DNA from 3 places in the Daeguia caeni genome. Region 1 is predicted to be linked to each of the others. Evidence: predicted binding sites of a transcription regulator. Region 1 holds the regulator's gene; each other region holds the start of a gene.
What was found. Region 1 encodes LexA, which represses DNA repair genes until DNA is damaged. Its sites were predicted from a motif close to TGTTCNNNNTGTGTTCNG; they were not measured.
Positions count from the first base shown of each region.

Region 1 (7,671 bases):
CTTCTGGCGTGCCGCTGTCGCGTGAGGATGCCGAGGCTGCTTTCGACATCATGATGTCCGGTCAGGCCACGCCATCGCAGATTGGCGGTTTTCTGATGGCGCTGCGCGTGCGTGGCGAGACCGTGCCGGAAATTGTCGGGGCGGTTGCCTCCATGCGCTCGCGCATGCTGCCGGTCAACGCCCCTGAAAATGCCATCGATATTGTCGGCACCGGCGGCGACCAGTCCGGCTCCTATAATGTGTCGACCTGTGCCGCCATGGTAGTTGCAGGCGCTGGCGTTCCGGTGGCCAAGCATGGCAATCGCGCGCTCTCCTCTCGTTCCGGCGCGGCCGACACGCTGGCCGCCCTGGGCATCAATATTGAAGCCGATGCCGAAACCATCAGCCGCTGCATCAGCGAAACCGGCCTTGGTTTCATGTTTGCTCCCATGCACCATTCGGCCATGCGCCATGTCGGCCCGTCGCGTGTTGAGCTCGGCACACGCACGATCTTCAATCTTCTGGGCCCCCTCTCCAATCCGGCCAGCGTCAAGCGTCAGCTGGTTGGTGTCTATTCGCCGGAATGGGTCGAGCCTGTCGCCCATGTGCTGAAGGATCTTGGCTCGGTTGCCGCATGGGTTGTGCATGGCGACGGTCTTGATGAAATGACCACCACCGGGGCGACGAAAATTGCCGCGCTCGAAAATGGCAAGGTTCGCCTGTTTGAAATCACGCCGGAAGAAGTCGGACTTGCCCGTGTCGAGCCGCAGGCGCTCAAAGGTGGCGATGCGGCTGAAAATGCCGTTGCACTGCGCGCCGTGCTGGATGGCGCGAAAAACGCCTATCGTGATATCGTACTCCTCAATGCAGGTGCAGCACTTGTCATTGCCGACAAGGCTCAAGATATAAGACAGGGCATTGAGCTTGCTGCACAATCAATTGATACTGGCGCGGCATTGACCGTATTGCAGAAACTGATTGCCGTTTCCAACGGCATGTCTGCCTGATCGAGGAACAAGCATTGTCCACCGACATTCTCCGCAAGATTGAAGCCTATAAGCGCGAGGAAATTGCCGCTGCCAAGGCAAAGCTGCCGCTTGATGAACTGAAGGCGCGCCTTGTTGATCAGGACAGGACACGTGGCTTCAAACAGGCGCTGGAAGCAAAGCGCGCTGCCGGACAGTTTGCGCTGATTGCCGAAATCAAGAAGGCAAGCCCGTCCAAGGGGCTGATCCGGCCCGATTTCAACCCGCCAGCACTGGCAAAGGCCTATGAACTTGGCGGGGCTGCCTGCCTTTCCGTACTCACCGACACACCATCCTTTCAGGGCGCACCAGAATTCCTGACCCAGGCACGCGCTGCCTGCAACCTGCCTGCCCTGCGCAAGGATTTCCTGTTCGACACCTATCAGGTTTATGAAGCACGCAGCTGGGGTGCCGATTGCATCCTGATCATCCTGTCCAGTGTGGATGATGACCTTGCCAGGGCGCTTGAGGAAACCGCCTTTGAACTTGGCATGGACGCGCTTATCGAAGTGCATGACGAAGCCGAGATGGAACGCGCGTTGAAACTGTCATCGAAACTGGTGGGCGTCAATAACCGCAATCTGCGCACCTTTGAAGTCGATCTCGCTGTTTCCGAACGACTCGCAAAGATGGTGCCGTCAGACCGTTTGCTCGTCGGTGAAAGCGGCATTTTTACCCATGATGACTGCCTGCGGCTGGAAAAAGCCGGTATTGGTACATTCCTGATCGGCGAAAGCCTGATGCGCAAGGCCGATGTGGCGGTCGCCACGCATGAACTACTGACCGGCAAGGCCTGACCATGGTATCCAGGCTCACACATATCGACCAGTCTGGCGCGGCCAATATGGTCGATGTCGGCAACAAGGACGAAACGGATCGCATCGCCATTGCCGAAGGCGCGGTGAAAATGAAACCGGAAACGCTTGCCCTCATTCTGGAGGGCAATGCGGCCAAGGGTGACGTCATCGCAACAGCGCGCATTGCAGGCATCATGGCAGCCAAGAAAACGGCTGATCTCATTCCGCTTTGCCACCCGCTGATGCTGAGCAAGGTTGCCGTCGACATCACCCCGGATCATGATCTGCCGGGGCTCCATGTTCGTGCCATCGCCAAACTCAAGGGCCGCACAGGTGTGGAGATGGAGGCACTCACGGCCGTTTCCGTCACATGTCTGACAATCTATGACATGGCCAAGGCAGCCGACAAACACATGGAAATCACGGGAATTCGTGTGGTTGAAAAATCCGGTGGCAAATCGGGCGACTGGAAAATCTGATTTCACCTGCCGTAACAGAGGCGCACATGTCCATGCTGTCCGTCGATGAAGCGCTTGAGCGCATCCTGTCCTCCGTCATGCCAACCGGTACAGAAACCGTGCCGATTGCCGAGGCTGGCAACCGGATTCTGGCAGAACCTGTCATCGCCAGACTGAATCAGCCGCCTTTCGACTGCTCGGCCATGGATGGCTATGCGCTGATTGCGCCAGAGCCGGTCACCTACCCTTTTACGGCTGAAATCATTGGCGAATCGGCTGCGGGCATGCATTTTACTGGCACGCTTCACCCCGGACAGGCCGTGCGCATTTTCACAGGCGCCCCCTTGCCTGATGGCGCGGATACGGTTGTCATACAGGAAAACACCGCGCGTACCGGCAATCAGGTTACGATTCTTGATGGTGTCAGCAAGGGCCGCCATATCCGTCGTGCCGGACTTGATTTTACCATGGGCGAGATGCTGGTCGAAACGGGAACAAGACTTGATGCGCGTCACCTTGCCCTGACTGCTGCAAGCGGCAATGCCACCGTGACGGTGGCGAAAAGGCCGCGCATCGCCATCCTTGCAACCGGCAATGAACTCGTGCTTCCCGGCACGCCTCCCGGCCCGGATCAGATCATTGCATCAAATAATTATGCCATCGGCGCGATCGTCCGCAGCGCCGGCGGCATTGCTGATGACCAGGGCATTCTGCATGATAATCTCGACATGATCACCACCGCGATTGACGCGGCGATTGCACGCGGATCCGACATTATTGTCACCTCTGGCGGCGCTTCTGTCGGAGACCATGATTATGTTGCCGCCGCCCTCAAGGCAAATCAGGTCGAGATCGGCTTCTGGAAAATCGCCATGCGCCCCGGCAAGCCGCTCATGTATGGACGAAAAACCATTAGCGGCCGAGTGGTGCATTTTCTAGGACTGCCCGGCAATCCGGTTTCAAGCTTCATCTGCAGCCTCGTCTTCCTGCGCCCGCTCATTGCGACACTCACAGGCCTGAAACAGACCGTCACACCGCAGCCAGCCATCCTCGGTGTCGACATGCCAACCAATGGCGAACGCCGGGATTTCGTCCGCGTCAAGCTGGAATCAGATGCAACAGGACGGCTTGTCGCTACGCCTTTTCCGGTGCAGGATTCTTCCATGTTGACAGCTCTGGCAAGGAGCGACGCCATTCTGATCAGGCGCGAAAATGCACCAGCCGCCAGGGCCGGCGATGACTGCGAGATCGTTCCCTTATGATAAAGAGCGGAAAATCAGCACCTATCGTTCTGTTTTTACTGCCAAATCGTAAACCCACCCGGCAGATGCCCGACAAACATGACGTTTCGGTCTTTTGAAAAGCGGAACAGGCTTTAATCTTTTTAAAACCATTGCAGAACAAGACTGGAACATATAGTGTTCGTTCTGGTTTTGTTTTTCTCGATTCTGTCGGAGGGCCGTTCGCATGTTAACCCGCAAACAGCACGAGCTTTTGCTGTTTATACACGAGCGACTGAAAGAAACGGGCATTCCGCCATCCTTCGATGAAATGAAGGAAGCGCTTGACCTTGCCTCGAAATCCGGCATCCATCGTCTGATCACGGCGCTGGAAGAACGCGGCTTCATCCGTAGGCTTCCCAACCGGGCACGCGCGCTGGAAGTTGTCCGCCTGCCTGATTCCATCGCCCCTGGGCTCAATGCGAAGAAGAAGTTCGCGCCAAGCGTGATCGAAGGCAGTCTCGGCAAGACACCACTGCCGAACAATGCAATTCCCATCTCGGCCAATAATGACTCGACCCGCACGGTTTCCGTGCCTGTCATGGGCCGCATTGCAGCCGGCGTACCAATCTCGGCCATCCAGAATCAGACCCACATGCTGAACCTGCCACCGGAAATGATCGGCCCCGGTGAGCATTATGCACTTGAAGTCAAGGGCGACTCGATGATCGAGGCCGGCATTTTTGATGGCGACACGGTCATCATCAAGCGCAGCGACAGCGCAACGCCGGGTGAAATCGTGGTGGCTCTGGTCGATGATGAAGAAGCAACCCTGAAACGCTTCCGGCGCAAGGGCGACTCCATCGCGCTTGAAGCAGCCAATCCGGCCTATGAAACCCGGATCTTTGGCCCTGACCGCGTACGCGTACAGGGCAAGCTGGTGGGGTTGATACGCCGCTATTAATGCGCCCTCGTCAAGGTGCCCCCTTATGATACACTGTCGAAATGCGCCAGATCGCGCTTCCGCATGTGGCGCTTCAAATGGACAGATTTGAAATGGACAGATTTGCTGCTTGATGTCGCGTGCCGACCGTCAACATGCATGAAAACAAAACTATTATAAATCAACAAAATAATCTGTTTTCCTGAATCAGATTATCAACCCTCTTTCTGTTATTGCAAACAGGCCTGCCTAGTCATTCTCATCTTCCATTGCCCCTGTCGGATTATTCTTGTGCCAGACGTTTCTGCTGCTGATAACTATCAGGCAATCCGCGTGCTGCGCGTGAATGGAGTCTGTGCTCATGCCATGGCCGCACTGGCACGCCTATGGCAAAGCGCAGCACGATGCCATGGTCCCCCGCCATCAGACTTGCCGGTTGCGACCAGTCTTCGGTCAGCATGGCCCTGGAAACAGGAAGCCCGTCTTGCCTTTCCGGCCATTTCATTTCCGCTTCTACCCCACCATCATCGTTTTCAGCAGCCAAGACTGTCATGGCACGAGCGGCTGGTGCCCCGTCCGGCCAGTGCCTGTCCTCCAGCCAGATTTCCAGTGCACCGGCCAGAGCAAGCTGCTGGCGTGTGATGGTCAGCTTGTCCGGATCTTTGCAGCGCAAGGATTTTCCGGGAATTGCCAGAACGACAATATCACCAATATTGCAGGCAGCCTCCTCCATGGCCGGCCGGTTCGTATAGGTCAGCATCCGCCCATCGCGCAGGCTGATTGCGCATAGCCCTTCCTCACAGAGAAAACTATCGTCCGTGATAGATGCTACCGCGCCACTGCTGCTTTGGCGGGGCGGCAGGAAGGCACGGACGAGATAGGCTTTGCCCCAATTATCTTTCGTGAACCTGGACGGACGCGTCTGATTAAGCGCCATATCGCCATTGGAAAGCCGCACGGCCACAAGCTTTGCATCTTCCGAGACGAGAATGTCGGGCATTGGCGCGCGGATGAAGACAACAAGACCGATGACCATGAGTGGTACAGCCAGAAGCCTTAACCACGTCGTGAGCGTAACGAGCAGGATGATCGCCAATGCCCAGCTGAGAAGTGTGGGCACAGGCATGGCGCCTGGATTGCCATCCGGCGCCCATGCAGCCACATTTTCTGCAATCGCACGCACCAGCCAGACGCCGAACCCCATGATCTGCAATGGCAACCAGTCGAGCTCAACAGGCATCAACAACAGCCCCAGCACGCCAAATGGCATGATGATCAGGGATATGGCAGGCAGCGACAGAACATTGCCGACGAGTCCTAACGGAGCGGTATTGTTGAAGTGATAGGCGGCAAAAACACCGCTGGCAGCTCCGGCGACAATTGATGTTGCGGCGGTAAAGAACACCGGTCTTGCAATCATGCTGGCAAACGGGCTTGCGCCGGGAATCCCCACTGGCGCAGGCTGCTCATTACCGGCATGTCTTTTCAGCCACCACGCATAGGCTGCAATCAGCGCGGCGGTGGCTGCAAATGACATCTGGAAACTCGGCCCCAGCACTTCATGCGGCGTGATGGCGATGGTCAGCATGGCTGCAATGGCAATATTGCGCATGCTCATGGCGCGCCGGTCGGAAAGTACGGCAAGCAGCATGACGACGATCATGATATAGCTGCGCTGTGCGGCGATATCCGCGCCCGACAGAGCAAGATAGAACGTGCAGCTCAACAGCGACAGAAAGGCTGCGATCTTTTTCACCGGATAGCGCAGACTGAAACCGGGAAACAGCGCAAAGAGCGAGCGCAGGGATACCATGACCACTCCCGCCGCCAGCGCCAGATGAAGCCCCGATATGGACAGGATATGCGCCAGACCTGCCTTGCGCAGATCCTCATTGGTCTTGTCACTGATCCCGGCGCGGATTCCCGTAATCAACGCTGCCGCAACACTGCCATCCTCCCCGGCAAGTGTGGTCTCAACCCGCTCCGATATCCGTACGCGCAGGGCAGCGATCCAGCTGCTTGCCTGCCCATGGATTCCCTCTGCCGGAGGTACGTTGACCAGTCTGGGCGTACCCAGAAAAAAACCATTGGCACCAATACCCGTGAAATAGCTGTTGAAGGCAAAATCATAATTGCCCGGACGAACCGGGCCGGATGGCATGCGCAGGCGCACAAAACCCTGAAGTCCGCTTCCGACAGATGTTGCAGCGGGAATATCGTGCGCTGTCACCCGTACGCGCTGCGGTGCATGGCGCAATTGGGGTCTCGCAGTGTCAAGGACATCCAGCGTGATGCGAAAACTGTCCTTATCCTGCTGTTCAAGCATCACAACCCGTGCTGTCAGGTAAGTCGTGACATCAGAACCCAGAATTTGCGTGGCGCGCCGCTCTGTCTCGCATTTTGCGGCAAGAAGCCCGACCAGTATGGCCAGCGCCAGATTGGTGAGACTGGCCGCAACAAAATGATGCCGCACACCATAGCGCAGCAATACAGTCAGACATGTCAGGGCAACAAGCGGTGTCCAGTTTGGCTCGAATGGCAAGGTGAAATAGATAACCGCCCCCATTCCCATGAAAACCGGCAGGAACAGAAAAGCCGTGCCGCGCGCGGTTTCCGTCGCAATTGCCCCCTGCAACAACTGGAACTGCCGCGCGCCATAAAACCTGCATGTTTCAAAAAATGAAGGATGCTTCGCGCCAGCATCGGAGGGCTGTAATGGCAGGCTGTCAGAGCCATCCGCGAAAGCCTGCTCCCTCTCCGGCGTCCTGGCGCGAAAAGCCACCTCGGCAGCACCCGCAAGGAGTGCGCGCTCATTTGCCTCGCCGGTTTCGTTCCCTTTCAATACGCGCGTCATTCCCCCGCCTGACTGCGTAATCTGCTGCTGGCCCGCAGCATTGCCTGCATGGAGGATAGCGCAATTCAGATACAACCAAAAGGCAATCTGCGAGCAGCAATGCAATCATTTGTTTTGACTGCAATTCTGCCTTCTCAACTTCGTGAAAGTCATTCTAGGCCCTTGCGCGCACGGCTGTCTGTGATACATGAACCGCAACGAAAATGGGAATTGCATGTTGGTGAACCGCCAACCTGTGCTTTCCCCGATGCAACGTCTTCCCGCCGGAATCAACTGACGGGATTCATCTTTTCGAACGCGCCTCAAGCCTGCTGATTGACGGCGGCGCGCGGCATAGTGGAGCTATCATGTCGAAACCGGTTATCACCCGTTTTGCCCCTTCGCCCACGGGATTT
Region 1 covers NZ_JBHSEL010000053.1:132,967-140,637, forward strand. The annotation lists gene trpD (anthranilate phosphoribosyltransferase) at 1-986, shown strand, start outside; gene trpC (indole-3-glycerol phosphate synthase TrpC) at 1,001-1,801, shown strand; gene moaC (cyclic pyranopterin monophosphate synthase MoaC) at 1,804-2,280, shown strand; gene ACFO1V_RS08570 (molybdopterin molybdotransferase MoeA) at 2,307-3,521, shown strand; gene lexA (transcriptional repressor LexA) at 3,727-4,443, shown strand; gene ACFO1V_RS08580 (ComEC/Rec2 family competence protein) at 4,706-7,276, opposite strand; gene gltX (glutamate--tRNA ligase) at 7,624-7,671, shown strand, end outside.

Region 2 (7,671 bases), on a different contig from region 1:
CTGCGCAAAAGACAAACTGCAGTTCCAGGAAAAGTGGGCCCCGGTTTTCCACCCTGGAACTGCGAAATGACAGTATGTCGGAGCAATTCAGTGTTTCCGTGAAAATCTGAATTGCTCTAGTCTTGCAGCCAATTGATTCTCTTTGTCAGTTGGATGCCATGACCCTGCCTGTTGATCCCGCCGAAAACCTTGCCGCCCTGATCCGCTGCCCCTCTGTCACGCCTGCTGAAGGCGGCGCACTGGGCGTACTGGAAAACATGCTGAAACCCATGGGTTTCAGCATCGAACGCCCCGTTTTCAGCGAAGCGGGCACACCGGACATTGAAAATCTCTATGCACGCAGATCCGGCAATGGCCCGCATCTGATGTTTGCCGGCCACACCGATGTGGTGCCGCCCGGCGATGAGGCGCTGTGGAAACATCCGCCCTTCTCCGCCGCGATTGAAGACGGCATCATGTATGGCCGCGGCGCAGTGGACATGAAGGGCGGCATTGCCTGTTTCGTCGCAGCCGTTGCCCGGCATCTGGAAAAACATGGCAGCCTCGCGGGCAGCATCTCCTTCCTCATTACCGGCGACGAGGAAGGCCCGGCGATCAATGGTACGGTCAAGCTGCTGGAATGGGCAAAACAGCGTGGCGAAAGCTGGGATGCATCGATCGTCGGCGAGCCGACCAATCCCACCACGCTGGGTGAAATGATCAAGATCGGCCGCCGTGGTTCCCTTTCCGGCACCATCACCGTACATGGCATTCAGGGCCATGTCGCCTATCCGCAGCGTGCGGACAATCCGGTGCGCGGCATGATGTGCCTGCTCGAAAGCCTGCTCGATCCGGCCTTTGACCATGGCACGGAAAATTTCCAGGCCAGCAATCTGGAAGTCACCACCATTGATGTCGGCAATCGCGCCACCAATGTGATTCCCGCCAGGGCGACGGCAGGCTTCAACATCCGTTTCAACGATACCTGGACGGCAGAAAGCCTGAAGGCCGAGATCTGTGCGCGGCTGGAACGCGCAGCCCAGGCAAACCGCCTGCGCCCCGGCCGTGACACAGCAATTCAATATGATCTCGTCTGGAATGAACGCCCAAGCCATGTCTTCCTGACACGGGACGACAGGCTGATCGGCACGCTTACCCGATCGATCGAGGCGGTGACCGGCAGACGCCCGGAGCTGTCCACCTCTGGCGGTACGTCGGATGCCCGTTTCATCAAGGATTATTGCCCGGTGGTTGAATTTGGCCTTGCCGGCCAGACCATGCATATGGTCGACGAGCGTGTACCGCTTGCGGAACTGGAAGATCTGACGCAGATTTACGAACGCTTCATCGCTGATTTTCTTGCATAGGGTGTGAATGCCGAGCCTCGACGATATATTTCGCTATTTCAACGGCGTATGGCGCATGATGCTGGGGCGCCGTGATGGTCTGGATTATCTCGATATTTCGGCAGAGGATTTCTGGTCTTCCTTTTATGCCATTGTCGTGGCGCTGCCGCCGCTCTTTGCAAGCTGGGTCAGCGCTGCGGCCAATCTGACCGCGGGCCGCGAGGAAGCCGGCTTTCGACTTGCCATCATCCTGCGCCTGGCCTTTGTCGATATTGCCGCATGGGTCATTCCGCTGATCCTTGTCGGCCTGCTTGCGCGCACGATCGGCATAGCCAGCCGTTATGCGCCCTATGTGATTGCGACAAACTGGGGCACGGCGCTTGTGTCCTGGTTCTTTGCCCCGATCACCCTGTTGCAGCTGTTCGTGCCTGACAGCGCGGATGTGACGACGCTGTTTGCCTTCATCATGTTCGGCGCATCTGTCGTGTTAGGCTATCGCCTGACGCATGTTGCCCTGCAACGACCGCATGTGGTTGTCGCGCCGTTCTTTGCCTGTGTCTTTTTCGGCACGCTGTTCCTGACCGTGCTGCTGCAGCAGATCTTCCGGATCGGCTTTGCCCATCAAGCCTATTAAAACAATTCCAGAAAAAGTCGAAACAGGTTTTCCGCCCGGAACTGCGGGAAACAACATGTCAGAGCAATCAGCATTTCCGTGAAAATCCGGATTGTTGCAGGAATGTGCCTGTTTGCCCGCTGGCGCTGGCATCAGGCCTAAAACGGAAAGGCGTAATCCACACCGACGAGATACAGCCCATAGGGCGGGGCCACCTGACCACAGGCCTTGCGGTCGCGCGCTTCAAGAGCTGCCTGCAGGTCATCCGCCGTCCAGCGGCCAACCCCCACTTCCATCAGGCTGCCGGCAAAGGAGCGCACCTGATTGTGCAGGAAGGAACGCGCCGACACCCGCAATTCGACATAATCCCCTTTGCGCGTGACATCGAGACGGTCGAGCGTCTTGACCGGGCTTTTGGCCTGACATTGCGTGGCACGGAAGGTAGTGAAATCATGTTCGCCTAGAAGCCGCTGGGCCGCCTCATGCATGGCCTCATGATCAAGCCGCTTCTGCACCCACCATGCCCGCTGATAATCCAGCGCCAGCGGCGCGCGACGATTGCAGATGCGATAGAGATAATGCCGCGCGCGGGCGGAAAAACGCGCGTCGAAAGCATCCGTCGTCTTTTCGACATTGAGAATGCTGATGCGCTCATTGGCCATCACCAGATGGGCATTGACCGCATCGCGCACCTTGCCGGCAGCCCAATCCCTGGAAAGATCGACATGCGCCACCTGCGCTGTCGCATGTACACCGGCATCCGTACGACCAGCCGCACTCAGCGTCAGATCCTCGCCGCAGAATTTCCTGAACGCCTGCTCAATCGCGGCCTGAACCGTATGGCCGTTTTCCTGACGCTGCCAGCCCGCATAGGGCGTGCCGTCATATTCGATCAGAAGCTTGTAACGCGGCACTGTTCAAAGAACCTTCGTCACATGTGCACCACGCAGGAAATCTGCCGCCGCCAGAGGCTTGCCACCAGAGCGCTGCAGGCTCACAAGCCGAACCGCGCCCTTGCCGCAGGCAATCGTCAGGCGTTCATCCAGAACCGTGCCCGGCACGCCATTGCCCTCACCCAGCGTCGAGCGCAGCAATTTCACCCGCTCAACCGCGCCATTGATTTCCATTTCGCACCATGCGCCCGGAAAGGGCGACAGGCCGCGAATCCTGTTGTGCACATCCCTGGCAGGCTTCGACCAGTCGATGCGCGCCTCGGCCTTGTCGATCTTGGCGGCATAGGTGATGCCTTCCTCGGCCTGCGGCTGCAGGGCAAGGCTGTCGCGCTCAAGCGCGCCAAGTGCGCGTACCATCAGGTCTGCCCCGATCTGGCTGAGCCTGTCGTGCAATTCGCCCGCCGTCATATCCGGCGTGATCACCACCTTTTCCGCCATGGCGACAGGGCCGGTATCAAGCCCCTCGTCCATCTTCATGATCATCATGCCGGTTTCGCTGTCACCGGCCATGATCGCGCGCTGGATCGGCGCCGCCCCCCGCCAGCGCGGCAACAGCGAGGCATGACCATTGTAACAGCCAAGGCGCGGCGCTTCGAGAATGGCCTTGGGCAGCAGCAGCCCATAGGCCACCACAATGGCAACATCAGCCTCAAGAGCAGCAAAGGCTGCCTGTTCTTCCGGATCTTTCAGGCTCTTTGGTGTAAAGACCGGAATGCCAAATTGTTCGGCCTTTTCATGCACCGGCGACTTGGTGAGCTCCAGCCCGCGCCGCCCCGCCGGGCGCGGCGGCTGGGTATAGACCGCCACCACCTCATAGCCATGGCCAATGATGGCCGTCAGGATCGGCACCGAAAATTCCGGCGTGCCCATGAAGACGATACGCATCACAGCACCTTCCTGCCCGCCCGCTCCCTGGCGAGCTTCCTGAACTTCTTGATCACCATGTCGCGCTTCAGCTTCGACAGATGGTCAATGAACAGCACACCATTGAGATGGTCAATCTCGTGCTGCAGGCAGGTCGCCATCAGCCCATCCGCATCCATGCTCTGCGGCTTGCCCTCAAGGTCGAAATATTCGACCCTGATTTTCGCCGGGCGCTCCACCTCCGCATAATAATCGGGAATCGACAGGCAACCTTCTTCATAGGTGCCACGCTCATCCGAGGAGGAAACAATCTGTGGATTGACGAAAACATGCGGCTGTTTCTCCTCGTCGCCCTTGGCGAGATCAATAACCAGCATGCGGATCGGCTCGCCCACCTGAATGGCGGCAAGGCCAATGCCCGGCGCATCATACATGGTGTCGAACATGTCGCCGGCAAATTTGCGCAACTGGTCATCAAAGCGTTCAACCGGCTTGGAAACCAGACGCAGCAGCGGATCGGGGAGAATGATAAGCGGTTTTACTGACATGGCTTCCACGTAATCGCTCGATGCGAACTCGTCAATTGCGCTTTGCAAAATGTTCCCGTTTTGATCTCTGCAAGTTTGTACGAATCAGCTAAGCTTGCAAAATGGAAAACCAGTCTTTGTTGCATGAACCGCTGTTACAGCTTGGCAGCACCATCTTTTCGCTTGGCGATCTCCTGCTTGCGGCCATTGTGGTGGTGGTGCTCTGTCTTGCCCTGTTTCTGATTACGGCCGCCCGTTCGGCCCGGCTGCGCGCCGTGGCAGAAGCGCAGGCGGAAGAACGTGCCCGCGAAGCCGAATATCGCATGGCCGAAATCCTCAAGGCCCAGGCCGAAATGCAGGGCCGCATGCAGACCATGGCGGAGGTCTTCGGCTCGCGCCAGGCAGAGCTGAATCAGGCCATTCGCGAGCGGCTTGACGGCATGACCCACCGTCTCGGCCAGACCATGACCGAACAGACCCGCTCCACGCATGAAAATCTCGCCAAATTGCAGGAGCGGCTTGCCATCATCGATACGGCGCAGAACAATATCCAGTCGCTTGCCGGTCAGGTGGTGCAGTTGCAGGCCATCCTTGCCAACAAGCAGACACGCGGCGCCTTTGGCCAGTCACGCATGGAAGCCATCATTGCCGATGGCCTGCCGCAGGGCGCTTATGAATTTCAGGCAACCCTGTCGAACGGCACCCGCCCCGACTGTCTGGTGCGCATGCCAAACAATGCGCCGTCTCTGGTGGTTGACGCGAAATTCCCGCTCGAAGCATGGAACGCCATGCGCGAAACCGAACAACCGGAAGCGCGCAAACAGGCGATTGCACAGTTTCGCCGCGACATGGAAACCCATATCAAGGACATTGCCGACAAATATCTGATCCCCGGTGAAACCCAGGATACGGCCTTTCTGTTCGTGCCATCCGAGTCGATCTTTGCCGATATTCATGAACATTTCGAGGCGCTGGTGCAGCGCGCCCATCGCGCGCGCGTGGTGATTGTCTCGCCATCGCTCCTGATGCTGTCGATCCAGGTCATTCAGGCCATCCTGAAAGATGCGCGCATGCGCGAACAGGCCCATGTCATTCAGGCGGAAGTGATCCGGCTGATGGAAGATGTGGCGCGGCTTGATGAGCGCGTGCGCAAGCTGCAAGGGCATTTCCAGCAGGCAAGCAAGGATATTGACGATATTCTGGTGTCGTCATCCAAGGTCATGAAGCGCGGCGCAAAGATCGAGGCGCTGGAACTGGGCGAAAAACCGATCGAGGACGCCCCGCAGACGCGCCCCGGCGAACGAACACCCGGCGCACTGCGTTTGCGCGTGGTCGATGAAGACTAGGCAGTTCCAGAAAATGTCGAAACCTGTTTCCGTCCGGAATTGCGGAAAACAGGGCGGCAAACCATTTGCCAGAGCCATTTTAGCGTTTCCGTGAAATCGGGATGGCTGCGCGTTCGGGAAACGCCTGAAGCCTTTCACAAGCCTGCATGTCATAACCTGCGACCCACGCATCAGGTTTCGGACCAATGGGCTTAAATTCAGGCCACGAAAACCACTTCAAACCTGCATGAAAACCTGCATGGCATTATCCGGCTGTGGAGCTGCGATCTGCATGACCCAGATCGCGCTCTGGCCAGACAAGATCACGCACGCGCTGTTTCAGCACCTTGGCCTCCGGAAAGCCGTTATCGCGCCTGCGTTCCCAGACAAGCGTTTCACTGCCATCCGGCTATGCACGCGGATTTCAAAAATACCGCCTGTGCCGGGCCTCAGCGACACTTCTGCCAGATCCTGGCCAAAAGTCTGCAGCAATTCCTGCGCCAGCCATGCCGCGCGCAGCATCCAGTTGCATTGCGCACAATAGGTAAGAGAAATTCTGACGGTCACGGACTGTAATCTTTCGCCTTTGGCATGACATATTCCGCTTGGGCAATTCAGATTTCCACGGAAATGCTGATTGCTTCAACATGCTATTTTAACATTGTTTCGCAGCCTAGGCGGAAAACCGGTTTCCACTCTTCCTGGAACTGCCACTCTGGACAGATTATAGCGGCAAATCCCCGCGCGCGCGACCGTCCCGTCCTGATGTTTACGCATGGTCCTGCATGCATGAAAGCCGCAGCAAACCACAAAATATTGAACTATGACGGCCTTATTGTAAACTAAATCCATCCGAAGCAACTTTTAATATAATAGTATATTTGTTTAAAAATAACGCCAATCATGCGTTTTATTTTTTAATAAAATACGATTGCAGTCGAAATAAATATGACAAAAATATATGGATTTATTGTTATTTTTTATGGTGATAAGATGTAATCATCGATACAGGAATTTCGTATCGAATTATTATTTTCATAAGGAATTACATTGTGGAAAAGATAATGGCCTCCATACTATTATCGACCATTACATTTTTCAGCATTGGCAGCGCCATGCTGCAGTCTGCAGCATCATTTCAAATGTAGATAAATGTGCTTTGGCATGTGCTCCGACCATTATGGAAGGAGCGGAAGCATATTTGCCCTGCCTTGAAAATATTTTGATCTGACCGTTCAGATCCCTAGCAATTTTCGATTCAGACCCGGTTTGCAATCCATCTTCATGGCTTGCAAACCGGGATTTATTCGCGGCAATCTGAGTGCCGCAGCCGCTCCAGGAAAAGTGGGGACCTGTTTCCGGAACCGAGAAAGCAACCTGCTGGAGCAATCAGCATTTTCATGAAAACCTGATTGCTCCAGAGAACGACGGGTAATCAATCATCCCCCATCTTGAGCGCCTGGATGAAGGCCTCCTGCGGGATTTCGACCTTGCCGAACTGGCGCATACGCTTCTTGCCTTCCTTCTGCTTTTCCAGAAGCTTGCGCTTGCGCGTCACGTCGCCGCCATAGCACTTGGCCGTCACGTCCTTGCGCAGTGCCGAGATCGTCTCGCGCGCAATGATGCGTCCGCCAATCGCCGCCTGGATCGGAATCTTGAACATGTGCTGCGGGATCAGCTCCTTCAGCTTCTCGCACAGCGCACGGCCGCGCTTTTCCGCCGCCGAACGGTGCACCAGCATGGAAAGCGCATCGACCGGCTCTTCATTGACCAGAATCGACATCTTGACCAGATCACCCTCGCGATAATCCGAAAGATTATAGTCAAACGAGGCATAGCCCTTGGAGATCGATTTCAGGCGGTCATAGAAGTCGAATACCACTTCGTTGAGCGGCAGATCATAGGTAATCATGGCGCGCGGGCCGACATAGGTGAGATCAACCTGAATGCCGCGGCGCTCCTGACACAGTTTCATAATCGCGCCAAGATAATCATCCGGCGTCATCACGGTTGCGCGGATCCACGGCTCCTCGATCGCCGCAATCTTCACCACATCCGGCATGT
Region 2 covers NZ_JBHSEL010000036.1:24,753-32,423, reverse strand. The annotation lists gene dapE (succinyl-diaminopimelate desuccinylase) at 159-1,346, shown strand; gene ACFO1V_RS03855 (hypothetical protein) at 1,354-1,959, shown strand; gene truA (tRNA pseudouridine(38-40) synthase TruA) at 2,097-2,852, opposite strand; gene fmt (methionyl-tRNA formyltransferase) at 2,856-3,776, opposite strand; gene def (peptide deformylase) at 3,776-4,303, opposite strand; gene ACFO1V_RS03835 (DNA recombination protein RmuC) at 4,405-5,628, shown strand; partial or broken gene ACFO1V_RS03830 (Rdx family protein) at 5,873-6,129, opposite strand; gene ACFO1V_RS03825 (hypothetical protein) at 6,706-6,996, opposite strand; gene lepA (translation elongation factor 4) at 7,043-7,671, opposite strand, start outside.
Region 2: ACFO1V_RS03835 (DNA recombination protein RmuC) is a predicted target of LexA. The motif match lies at 4,354-4,371, and genes of this name have one in related genera.

Region 3 (7,671 bases), on a different contig from region 1:
GATGTTGCGCCGCGCGCATCGGACCGAGTCTGCGATTGCCATCAGATGCCTGCAGTCTGTGCCTGCTTGCGGAATTTGCGCCGTATAAATCGATTTAACTTATACTGGCATCGTGACAGTAGATCCCATGTTTATCCCGCAACTATACTTGCAACCTTGCGCGAGGCTGCGCCTAAAAAATAGGCAGAAATCCGGTTGAAAATTCTGTTTTCATCTGGAGGGGTGATGCGTTTTTCTGGTGGAAATCGATCCGGTAGAGTTTAAGCAAAATCTAAAATTATATTGGATGGCGATTGCAGTCCGATCCTGACAAAGAGTGCGGCCAAAAGGTGGACTTGAAATGTGATGGTCAGCCACGGTTTTTAAATCCTACTAAATCAATAGGTTATATGGGCTTCCGGAATCTGTTTTCCAGGGAAACCTGAAAGGGCAAAAAAAAAGCAAGGCTTGCGCCTTGCCAATTCAATTACGCGACGATCCGTTGCCGGCGAACCAGCGGCTGCGAGTGACCGCGCCAGGATCTATCCTCCCAAGACTTTGACCGCGTGTGATCAACGGTTATCTTCCGTTGTGTTTGTTATGCTGAAAAAAATAGCGAACTGCACACGTTTTGTCACTAGGAATCTTATTGTTTGTCATAATTCTTTCTCAATATTTGAATCTGCGAATTGCGGAAATTCTAATCCATTGAAAACACGCGTAAATCTTGTTCGGTACCGGATTGTGGGTATTCCGTTTGGGGAGGTGCATCAGCTGAAGCCGTGGCTGGGGATGGAAAAGCTGCGCTGACGCGGGTTTTCAACCACGTCAATTGTGGTTAATAAGCCATCACCTTGGCTTTAATTATGCCTGATTCTTGATTCAATCAGGTTTCTCTCAAGATTCGGTGGTTACGATGCGGCTGTCGCGCTATTTTTTGCCCATTCTGAAGGAAAATCCAAAAGAGGCGGAGATCGTTTCTCACCGGCTGATGCTGCGTGCCGGTATGATCCGCCAGCAGTCGGCAGGTATCTATGCGTGGCTCCCGCTTGGCTTGAAGGTTCTCAACAAGGTCTGCGATATCATTCGTGAGGAGCAGAACCGCGCAGGCGCGAATGAAATCCTCATGCCGACAATCCAGTCGGCCGATCTGTGGCGCGAAAGCGGCCGTTATGATGCCTATGGCAAGGAAATGCTGCGTATCCGGGATCGCCAGGATCGTGAAATGCTCTATGGTCCGACCAATGAGGAAATGGTCACGGACATTTTTCGCGCCTATGTGCGTTCCTATAAGGATCTGCCATTGAACCTCTATCATATTCAGTGGAAGTTCCGCGACGAGGTGCGTCCACGCTTTGGTGTCATGCGTTCGCGCGAATTCCTGATGAAGGATGCCTATTCGTTCGACCTTGATTATGAGGGTGCGAAAATGGCCTATTACCGCATGTTCGTGGCCTATCTGCGCACCTTCGCCCGCGTTGGCCTGCAGGCCATTCCGATGCGCGCCGATACTGGCCCGATCGGTGGTGAGCTGAGCCATGAATTCATCATTCTGGCCGAGACGGGCGAAAGCCAGGTCTATTGCGACCGCGCCTATCTCGACATTGAAGTGCCTGGTGCGGATACGGATTTCCGCAATGACGCGCAGCTTACCGAGATCGTCAATCGCTGGACAGCGCCTTATGCCGCAACCGATGAAATGCATGATGAAGCGGCATGGGAAAAGGTCAGGCCGGAAGACCGCCTGTCTGCCCGTGGTATCGAAGTCGGCCATATTTTCCATTTCGGCACCAAATATTCCGAGCCGATGGGCGCGAAGGTACAGGGGCCGGATGGCAAGGAACATCTGGTGTCGATGGGGTCCTATGGCATTGGCCCGTCGCGTCTGGTTGCCGCCGCGATTGAAGCCTTCCATGACGATGCCGGCATTATCTGGCCAAAGTCGATTGCGCCGTTCGGTGTTGGCATTGTCAACATGAAGCCGGGCGATGAAGCCTGTGATGCCGTCAGCGAAAAGCTTTATCAAGCTCTGAGCAATGCTGGTCTTGATCCGCTGCTCGACGATACGGATGAACGTCCGGGGTCGAAATTCGCTACCATGGACCTGATCGGCCTGCCGACCCAGGTCATCGTCGGCCCGCGTGGCGTTGCGGCTGGTGAAGTCGAAATCAAGGATCGCAAGACTGGTGAACGCCAGACACTTTCGGTTGAAGCTGCAATTAATATGCTGGTTGCCTGAAAATGAGTGACGCGGCGGCAAAGACCGAGCCCAGACAGACAGCGAAAGCAGCACGGAAAGAGCCTGGCTCCGGGCCTTTCTCGGCTTTCGAGCGCATGATCGCCTGGCGCTATCTGCGGGCGCGCCGTCGCGAGACCTTCATTTCGGTGATTGCCGGATTTTCGTTCACCGGCATCATGCTGGGTGTTGCGACGCTCATCATCGTCATGGCGGTGATGAACGGTTTTCGCGCCGAGCTGCTGACCCGTATTCTTGGTATTAACGGCCATCTCATCATGCAGCCGATTGACAGGCCGCTTGATGATTATGCCACGCTGATCCCGCGCATTGACGCCATTCCCGGCGTCAGCTTTGCCATTCCGGTCGTGGAAGGGCAGGCGCTTGTGCAGGGCAATGTCGGCGCTGGCACGGGTGCTCTGGTGCGGGGCTTGCGTGAGGAAGATCTGGACAAGCTGAAACTTGTGTCCGGCAATATCCGGCAGGGCACGCTGACAGGCTTTGATCAGGCAGGTGGCGTTGCCATCGGCACCCGTATGGCCGAAAATCTCGGCCTGTCCGTTGGCGACAGTCTGCGCGTCATTTCACCAGAAGGCGACGTGACACCATTTGGCGTCAATCCGCGCGTGAAGGCCTATAATGTCGTGGCGATCTTTGAGATCGGCATGTCGGAATATGATGCCTCCATTGTCATGATGCCCCTCAGCGAAGCGCAGCTTTTCTTCAATCAGGAAGGCAAGGTGCAGTCGCTCGAAATCTTTGCCGACAATCCCGACAATGTGGATGCGCTGCGCGCACCGATTGAGGAGGCGGCCGGCCGCCAGTTGTCGTTGATTGACTGGCGTCAGCGCAACCAGACCTTCTTCTCGGCGCTGGAAGTCGAACGCAATGTCATGTTCATGATCCTGACGCTGATCGTATTGGTTGCGGCTCTCAACATAATTTCCGGTCTCATCATGCTGGTGAAGGACAAGGGACGCGACATTGCCATCCTGCGCACCATGGGAGCAACGCGCGGCTCGATCCTGCGCATCTTCCTGATGACGGGGGCGGCGATCGGCGTTGCCGGCACATTTGCCGGTGTCGTCCTTGGCATTGTCGTCTGCCTCAATGTCGAGCGCATTCGTGAGTTCTTCTCGTGGCTGTCCGGCACGACGCTGTTTAACCCGGAACTTTATTTCCTCAGCCAGTTGCCGGCAAAGATGGATCTGGGCGAAACGCTGTCCGTCATCATCATGGCACTGGTTCTTTCCTTCATCGCCACGATTTTCCCGGCCTGGCGTGCAGCCAAGCTCGATCCGGTTGAAGCCCTGAGGTATGAATGATGGCGGGGAATATTGTTCTGCGGCTGGAAAATGTTGCGCGCGCCTATAAGGAAGCCGACCGCGAGCTGGTCATTCTGAAAGACGCTGGATTTACCTTGCGGCGTGGCGAGATGGTGGCCCTGGTCGCCCCTTCAGGAGCCGGAAAATCCACCCTGCTGCATACGGCCGGTCTGCTGGAACGGCCGGACAGTGGCGATGTCATCCTTGATGGGCGTTCCTGCAAGGATCTGTCCGACGAGGACCGCACGGCGATCCGCCGCAACGATATTGGCTTTGTCTATCAGTTCCATCATTTGCTGCCGGAATTTTCTGCGCTGGAAAATGTCATGATGCCGCAGATGATCCGCGGCCTTGACCGGAAGGTGGCGGCAGAACGTGCGCAGATGCTGCTTGATTATATGAAGATTGGCAAACGCGCTTCGCATCGTCCGGCGGAATTGTCAGGTGGCGAACAGCAGCGCGTTGCAATTGCGCGCGCGGTTGCCAATGCGCCTTTGGTGCTGCTGGCTGACGAGCCGACCGGCAATCTTGATCCGACAACCTCCACCTATGTCTTTGGCGCGCTGGAAGCATTGGTGCGCCAGTCGGGCCTTTCTGCGCTGATTGCTACCCATAATCATGATCTGGCCCGCCGGATGGATCGCGTCGTGACGCTGAGGGACGGCAAGGTCGTCGATCTCTGATCTGGCGCCCCTCGGAGGTTTCCCCCCACGAAAACATGTTTGCAGCGTGCCGCACGGTAAGCGCGCAGGCGCGATTCTGCCTATTCATATTCTGTAAACCTTAAATGCAAGCGGACGCTCTGATTGGTGTTGACTTATGAACAAAAAAGGAACAAACTAAAAACATAAGTGAACGAGAGGAGCTTTCCATGACTGATATCGTGCAAGACGTTCTGTCCTTCATCTCCGTCAGCCTGTTTGTCGCCACTTTCGCCATCTGGGTCAGCGCAATCTGAACAGCGGACAATTTTCGTGCAGCCTGTTCACAATTGCCTGTTTCTGTGGACATGCGATGCGCATTGCCGGAAACTGCGATAAGCACCTCATAGAATCGTGGGGGCGGACCCGCCACGACACATGCGACGGAACTGGTGCAATCAAACAGGATTGATGCAATGAGTGAGACAGCAGACAATGCGACGGCAACAGGCGGATCATCACCGCGCTTTGTGCATCTGCGGGTTCACTCGGCCTATTCCCTGCTGGAAGGTGCGCTTCCGGTTGGAAAGATCATCAAACAGGCAATAGCCGATGAGGCGCCGGCTATTGCGATTACCGATACGAACAATCTTTTTGGTGCGCTTGAATTTGCGCAGAAAGCCTCGAAAGAGGGGCTGCAGCCGATCATCGGCTGTCAGCTTGATATTGCCTTTGGCGATCACAGCGACAACAGCCGTAGTGCCAATCGCAAGATGGCGCTGGATCTGGCGCCACTGGTCATGCTGGCAGCGACCGAAGAAGGCTATGCCAATCTGGTTCGGCTGGTCAGCCGCGCCTATCTCGATACGCCAACCGGCGATCCGGTGCATATCGAAGCGGGCTGGCTCAGGGATCTGTCCAGGGATATCATTGTTCTGACCGGCGGGCCGCTTGGGCCGATTGGCCATGCGCTGTCGATGGACAGGCCCGATCGGGCGCGTTCAAGGCTTGAATTCCTGAAGCAGATTTTTGGCAATCGGCTTTACGTCGAATTGCAGCGCCATGCCGGCTATAACCGTGCGCTTGAGGCAAGGACCATCGGGCTTGCCTATGAGCTTGATTTGCCGCTGGTTGCCACGAATGAGGCCTTTTTCCTTACGGCGGAAGATTATGAGGCGCATGACGCCCTGCTTGCGATTGCAGAAGGCCAGATCCTGTCAAACGATGATCGCCGTCGTCTGACGCCGGATCATTATCTGAAAAGCCGTGCCGAAATGGTGGCGCTGTTTTCCGATCTGCCGGAAGCGCTCGACAATACCGTCGAAATCGCTCAGCGCTGCAGCTGGTTCACCCAGACCAGAAAGCCGATCCTGCCGCGCTTTACCGGCGAGACGGAGGAACCTGAAGCAGCCATGCAGGCAGAGGCCGATGAGCTGGCGCGTCAGGCGCGCGAGGGGCTGAAAATGCGGCTGGAGACGGCCGGCTGTGCGGAAGGCTATACGCCTGAGCAATATGAAGAGCGTCTCGAATATGAGATCGGCATCATCACCCGCATGAAATTTCCGGGTTACTTTCTCATTGTTTCGGACTTCATCAAGTGGGCAAAGGCGCATGACATTCCCGTCGGGCCGGGGCGTGGTTCGGGTGCGGGTTCGCTGGTGGCCTATGCCCTGACCATCACCGATGTTGACCCGTTACGCTTCTCGTTGCTGTTTGAACGTTTTCTTAATCCGGATCGCGTTTCGATGCCGGACTTCGATATCGACTTCTGTCAGGATCGCCGCGAAGAGGTGATCCGCTATGTGCAGGAGAAATATGGGCGCAATCAGGTCGCCCAGATCATCACCTTTGGTACACTGCAGGCGCGCGCCGTGCTGCGCGACGTTGGGCGCGTGCTGGAAATGCCTTATGGTCAGGTTGACCGTCTCTGCAAGCTGGTGCCGCAGAACCCGGCCAATCCGGTATCGCTTGCCCAGGCCATCGAAACAGAACCGAAGCTGATGGAAGAGCGCGAGAAGGAGCCGGTCGTTGGCAGGCTGCTTGACATCGCGCTGAAACTTGAGGGGCTTTACCGCCACGCTTCAACGCATGCCGCCGGCATCGTGATTGGTGACCGACCACTGTCCGAGCTCGTGCCCATGTATCGCGATCCGCGTTCGGACATGCCGGTAACCCAGTTCAACATGAAATGGGTTGAACAGGCAGGCCTCGTCAAGTTCGACTTTCTTGGCCTCAAGACGCTGACGGTGCTGCAGACGGCCGTCAAGCTGGTGGCACGCAAGGGAATCAAGATCGATCTCACCCATCTGCCCTATGATGACAAGCTGACCTATGAAATGCTCTCGCGCGGTGAGACGGTTGGCGTGTTCCAGGTGGAAAGTGCGGGCATGCGCAAGGCGCTGCTTGGCATGCGACCTGACCGGATCGAGGATATTATCGCCCTTGTTGCGCTCTATCGTCCGGGGCCGATGGAAAATATCCCGGTCTATAATGCGCGCAAGAATGGCGAGGAAGAAATTGCCTCCATTCACCCGAAGATCGATCACCTGATCAAGGAAACGCAAGGCGTCATTGTCTATCAGGAACAGGTGATGCAGATCGCGCAGGTGCTTGCCGGCTATTCGCTGGGTGAAGCAGACCTGTTGCGCCGCGCCATGGGTAAGAAGATCCGCGAAGAAATGGACAAGCAGCGTGCCCGTTTCGTGGATGGCGCGGTTGAGCGGGGTGTGGACAAGGCGCAGGCAAATATGATCTTCGACCTGTTGGCCAAGTTTGCCGACTATGGCTTCAACAAGTCGCACGCTGCAGCCTATGGCATTGTTTCCTATCAGACCGCCTATATGAAGGCGCATTATTCGGTCGAGTTCCTCGCCGCGACGATGACCTATGATATGAACAATACGGAAAAGCTGAATGATTTCCGTCTGGAAGCCATGCGGCTTGGTATTGAGGTCGTCCCGCCTTCCGTCATGACCTCCTATCGTGCCTTCGAGGTCGGCGAGCGCAAGATTTTCTATTCGCTTGCGGCGATCAAGGGCGTGGGCGAAGCGGCCGTTGACCATATCGTGGCGGTGCGGGCGGAAAAGCCATTTGAAAGTCTTGAGGATTTCTGTGAGCGCATCGATCCGCGCATCGTCAACCGGCGCGTGCTGGAAAGCCTGATCAATGCCGGGGCGCTGGATTGCTTTGGTCATTCGCGTGAATCGCTCAGCGCCGGTATTGATCGCATCATGGGGTTTGCGCAGCGCACGCAGGAAAATGCGGCAAGCGGTCAGTCCGATATTTTTGGCATGTCTGGCGTGCCAAAGGAAAAGCTCATCCTGCCGCAGGTTGCGCCATGGTTGCCATCGGAAAAACTGCATCGCGAGTTTCAGGCTGTCGGCTTTTATCTTTCCGCCCATCCGCTGGACGAATATCGCCAGGTTCTGGAGCGCATGCGCGTGCAAAGCTGGGCCGATTTTGCCGCTGCCGTGAAGCGTGGCGCAACGGC
Region 3 covers NZ_JBHSEL010000119.1:45,874-53,544, reverse strand. The annotation lists gene proS (proline--tRNA ligase) at 896-2,218, shown strand; gene ACFO1V_RS12450 (lipoprotein-releasing ABC transporter permease subunit) at 2,221-3,540, shown strand; gene ACFO1V_RS12445 (ABC transporter ATP-binding protein) at 3,540-4,223, shown strand; gene dnaE (DNA polymerase III subunit alpha) at 4,658-7,671, shown strand, end outside.
Region 3: dnaE (DNA polymerase III subunit alpha) is a predicted target of LexA. The motif match lies at 4,360-4,377, and genes of this name have one in related genera.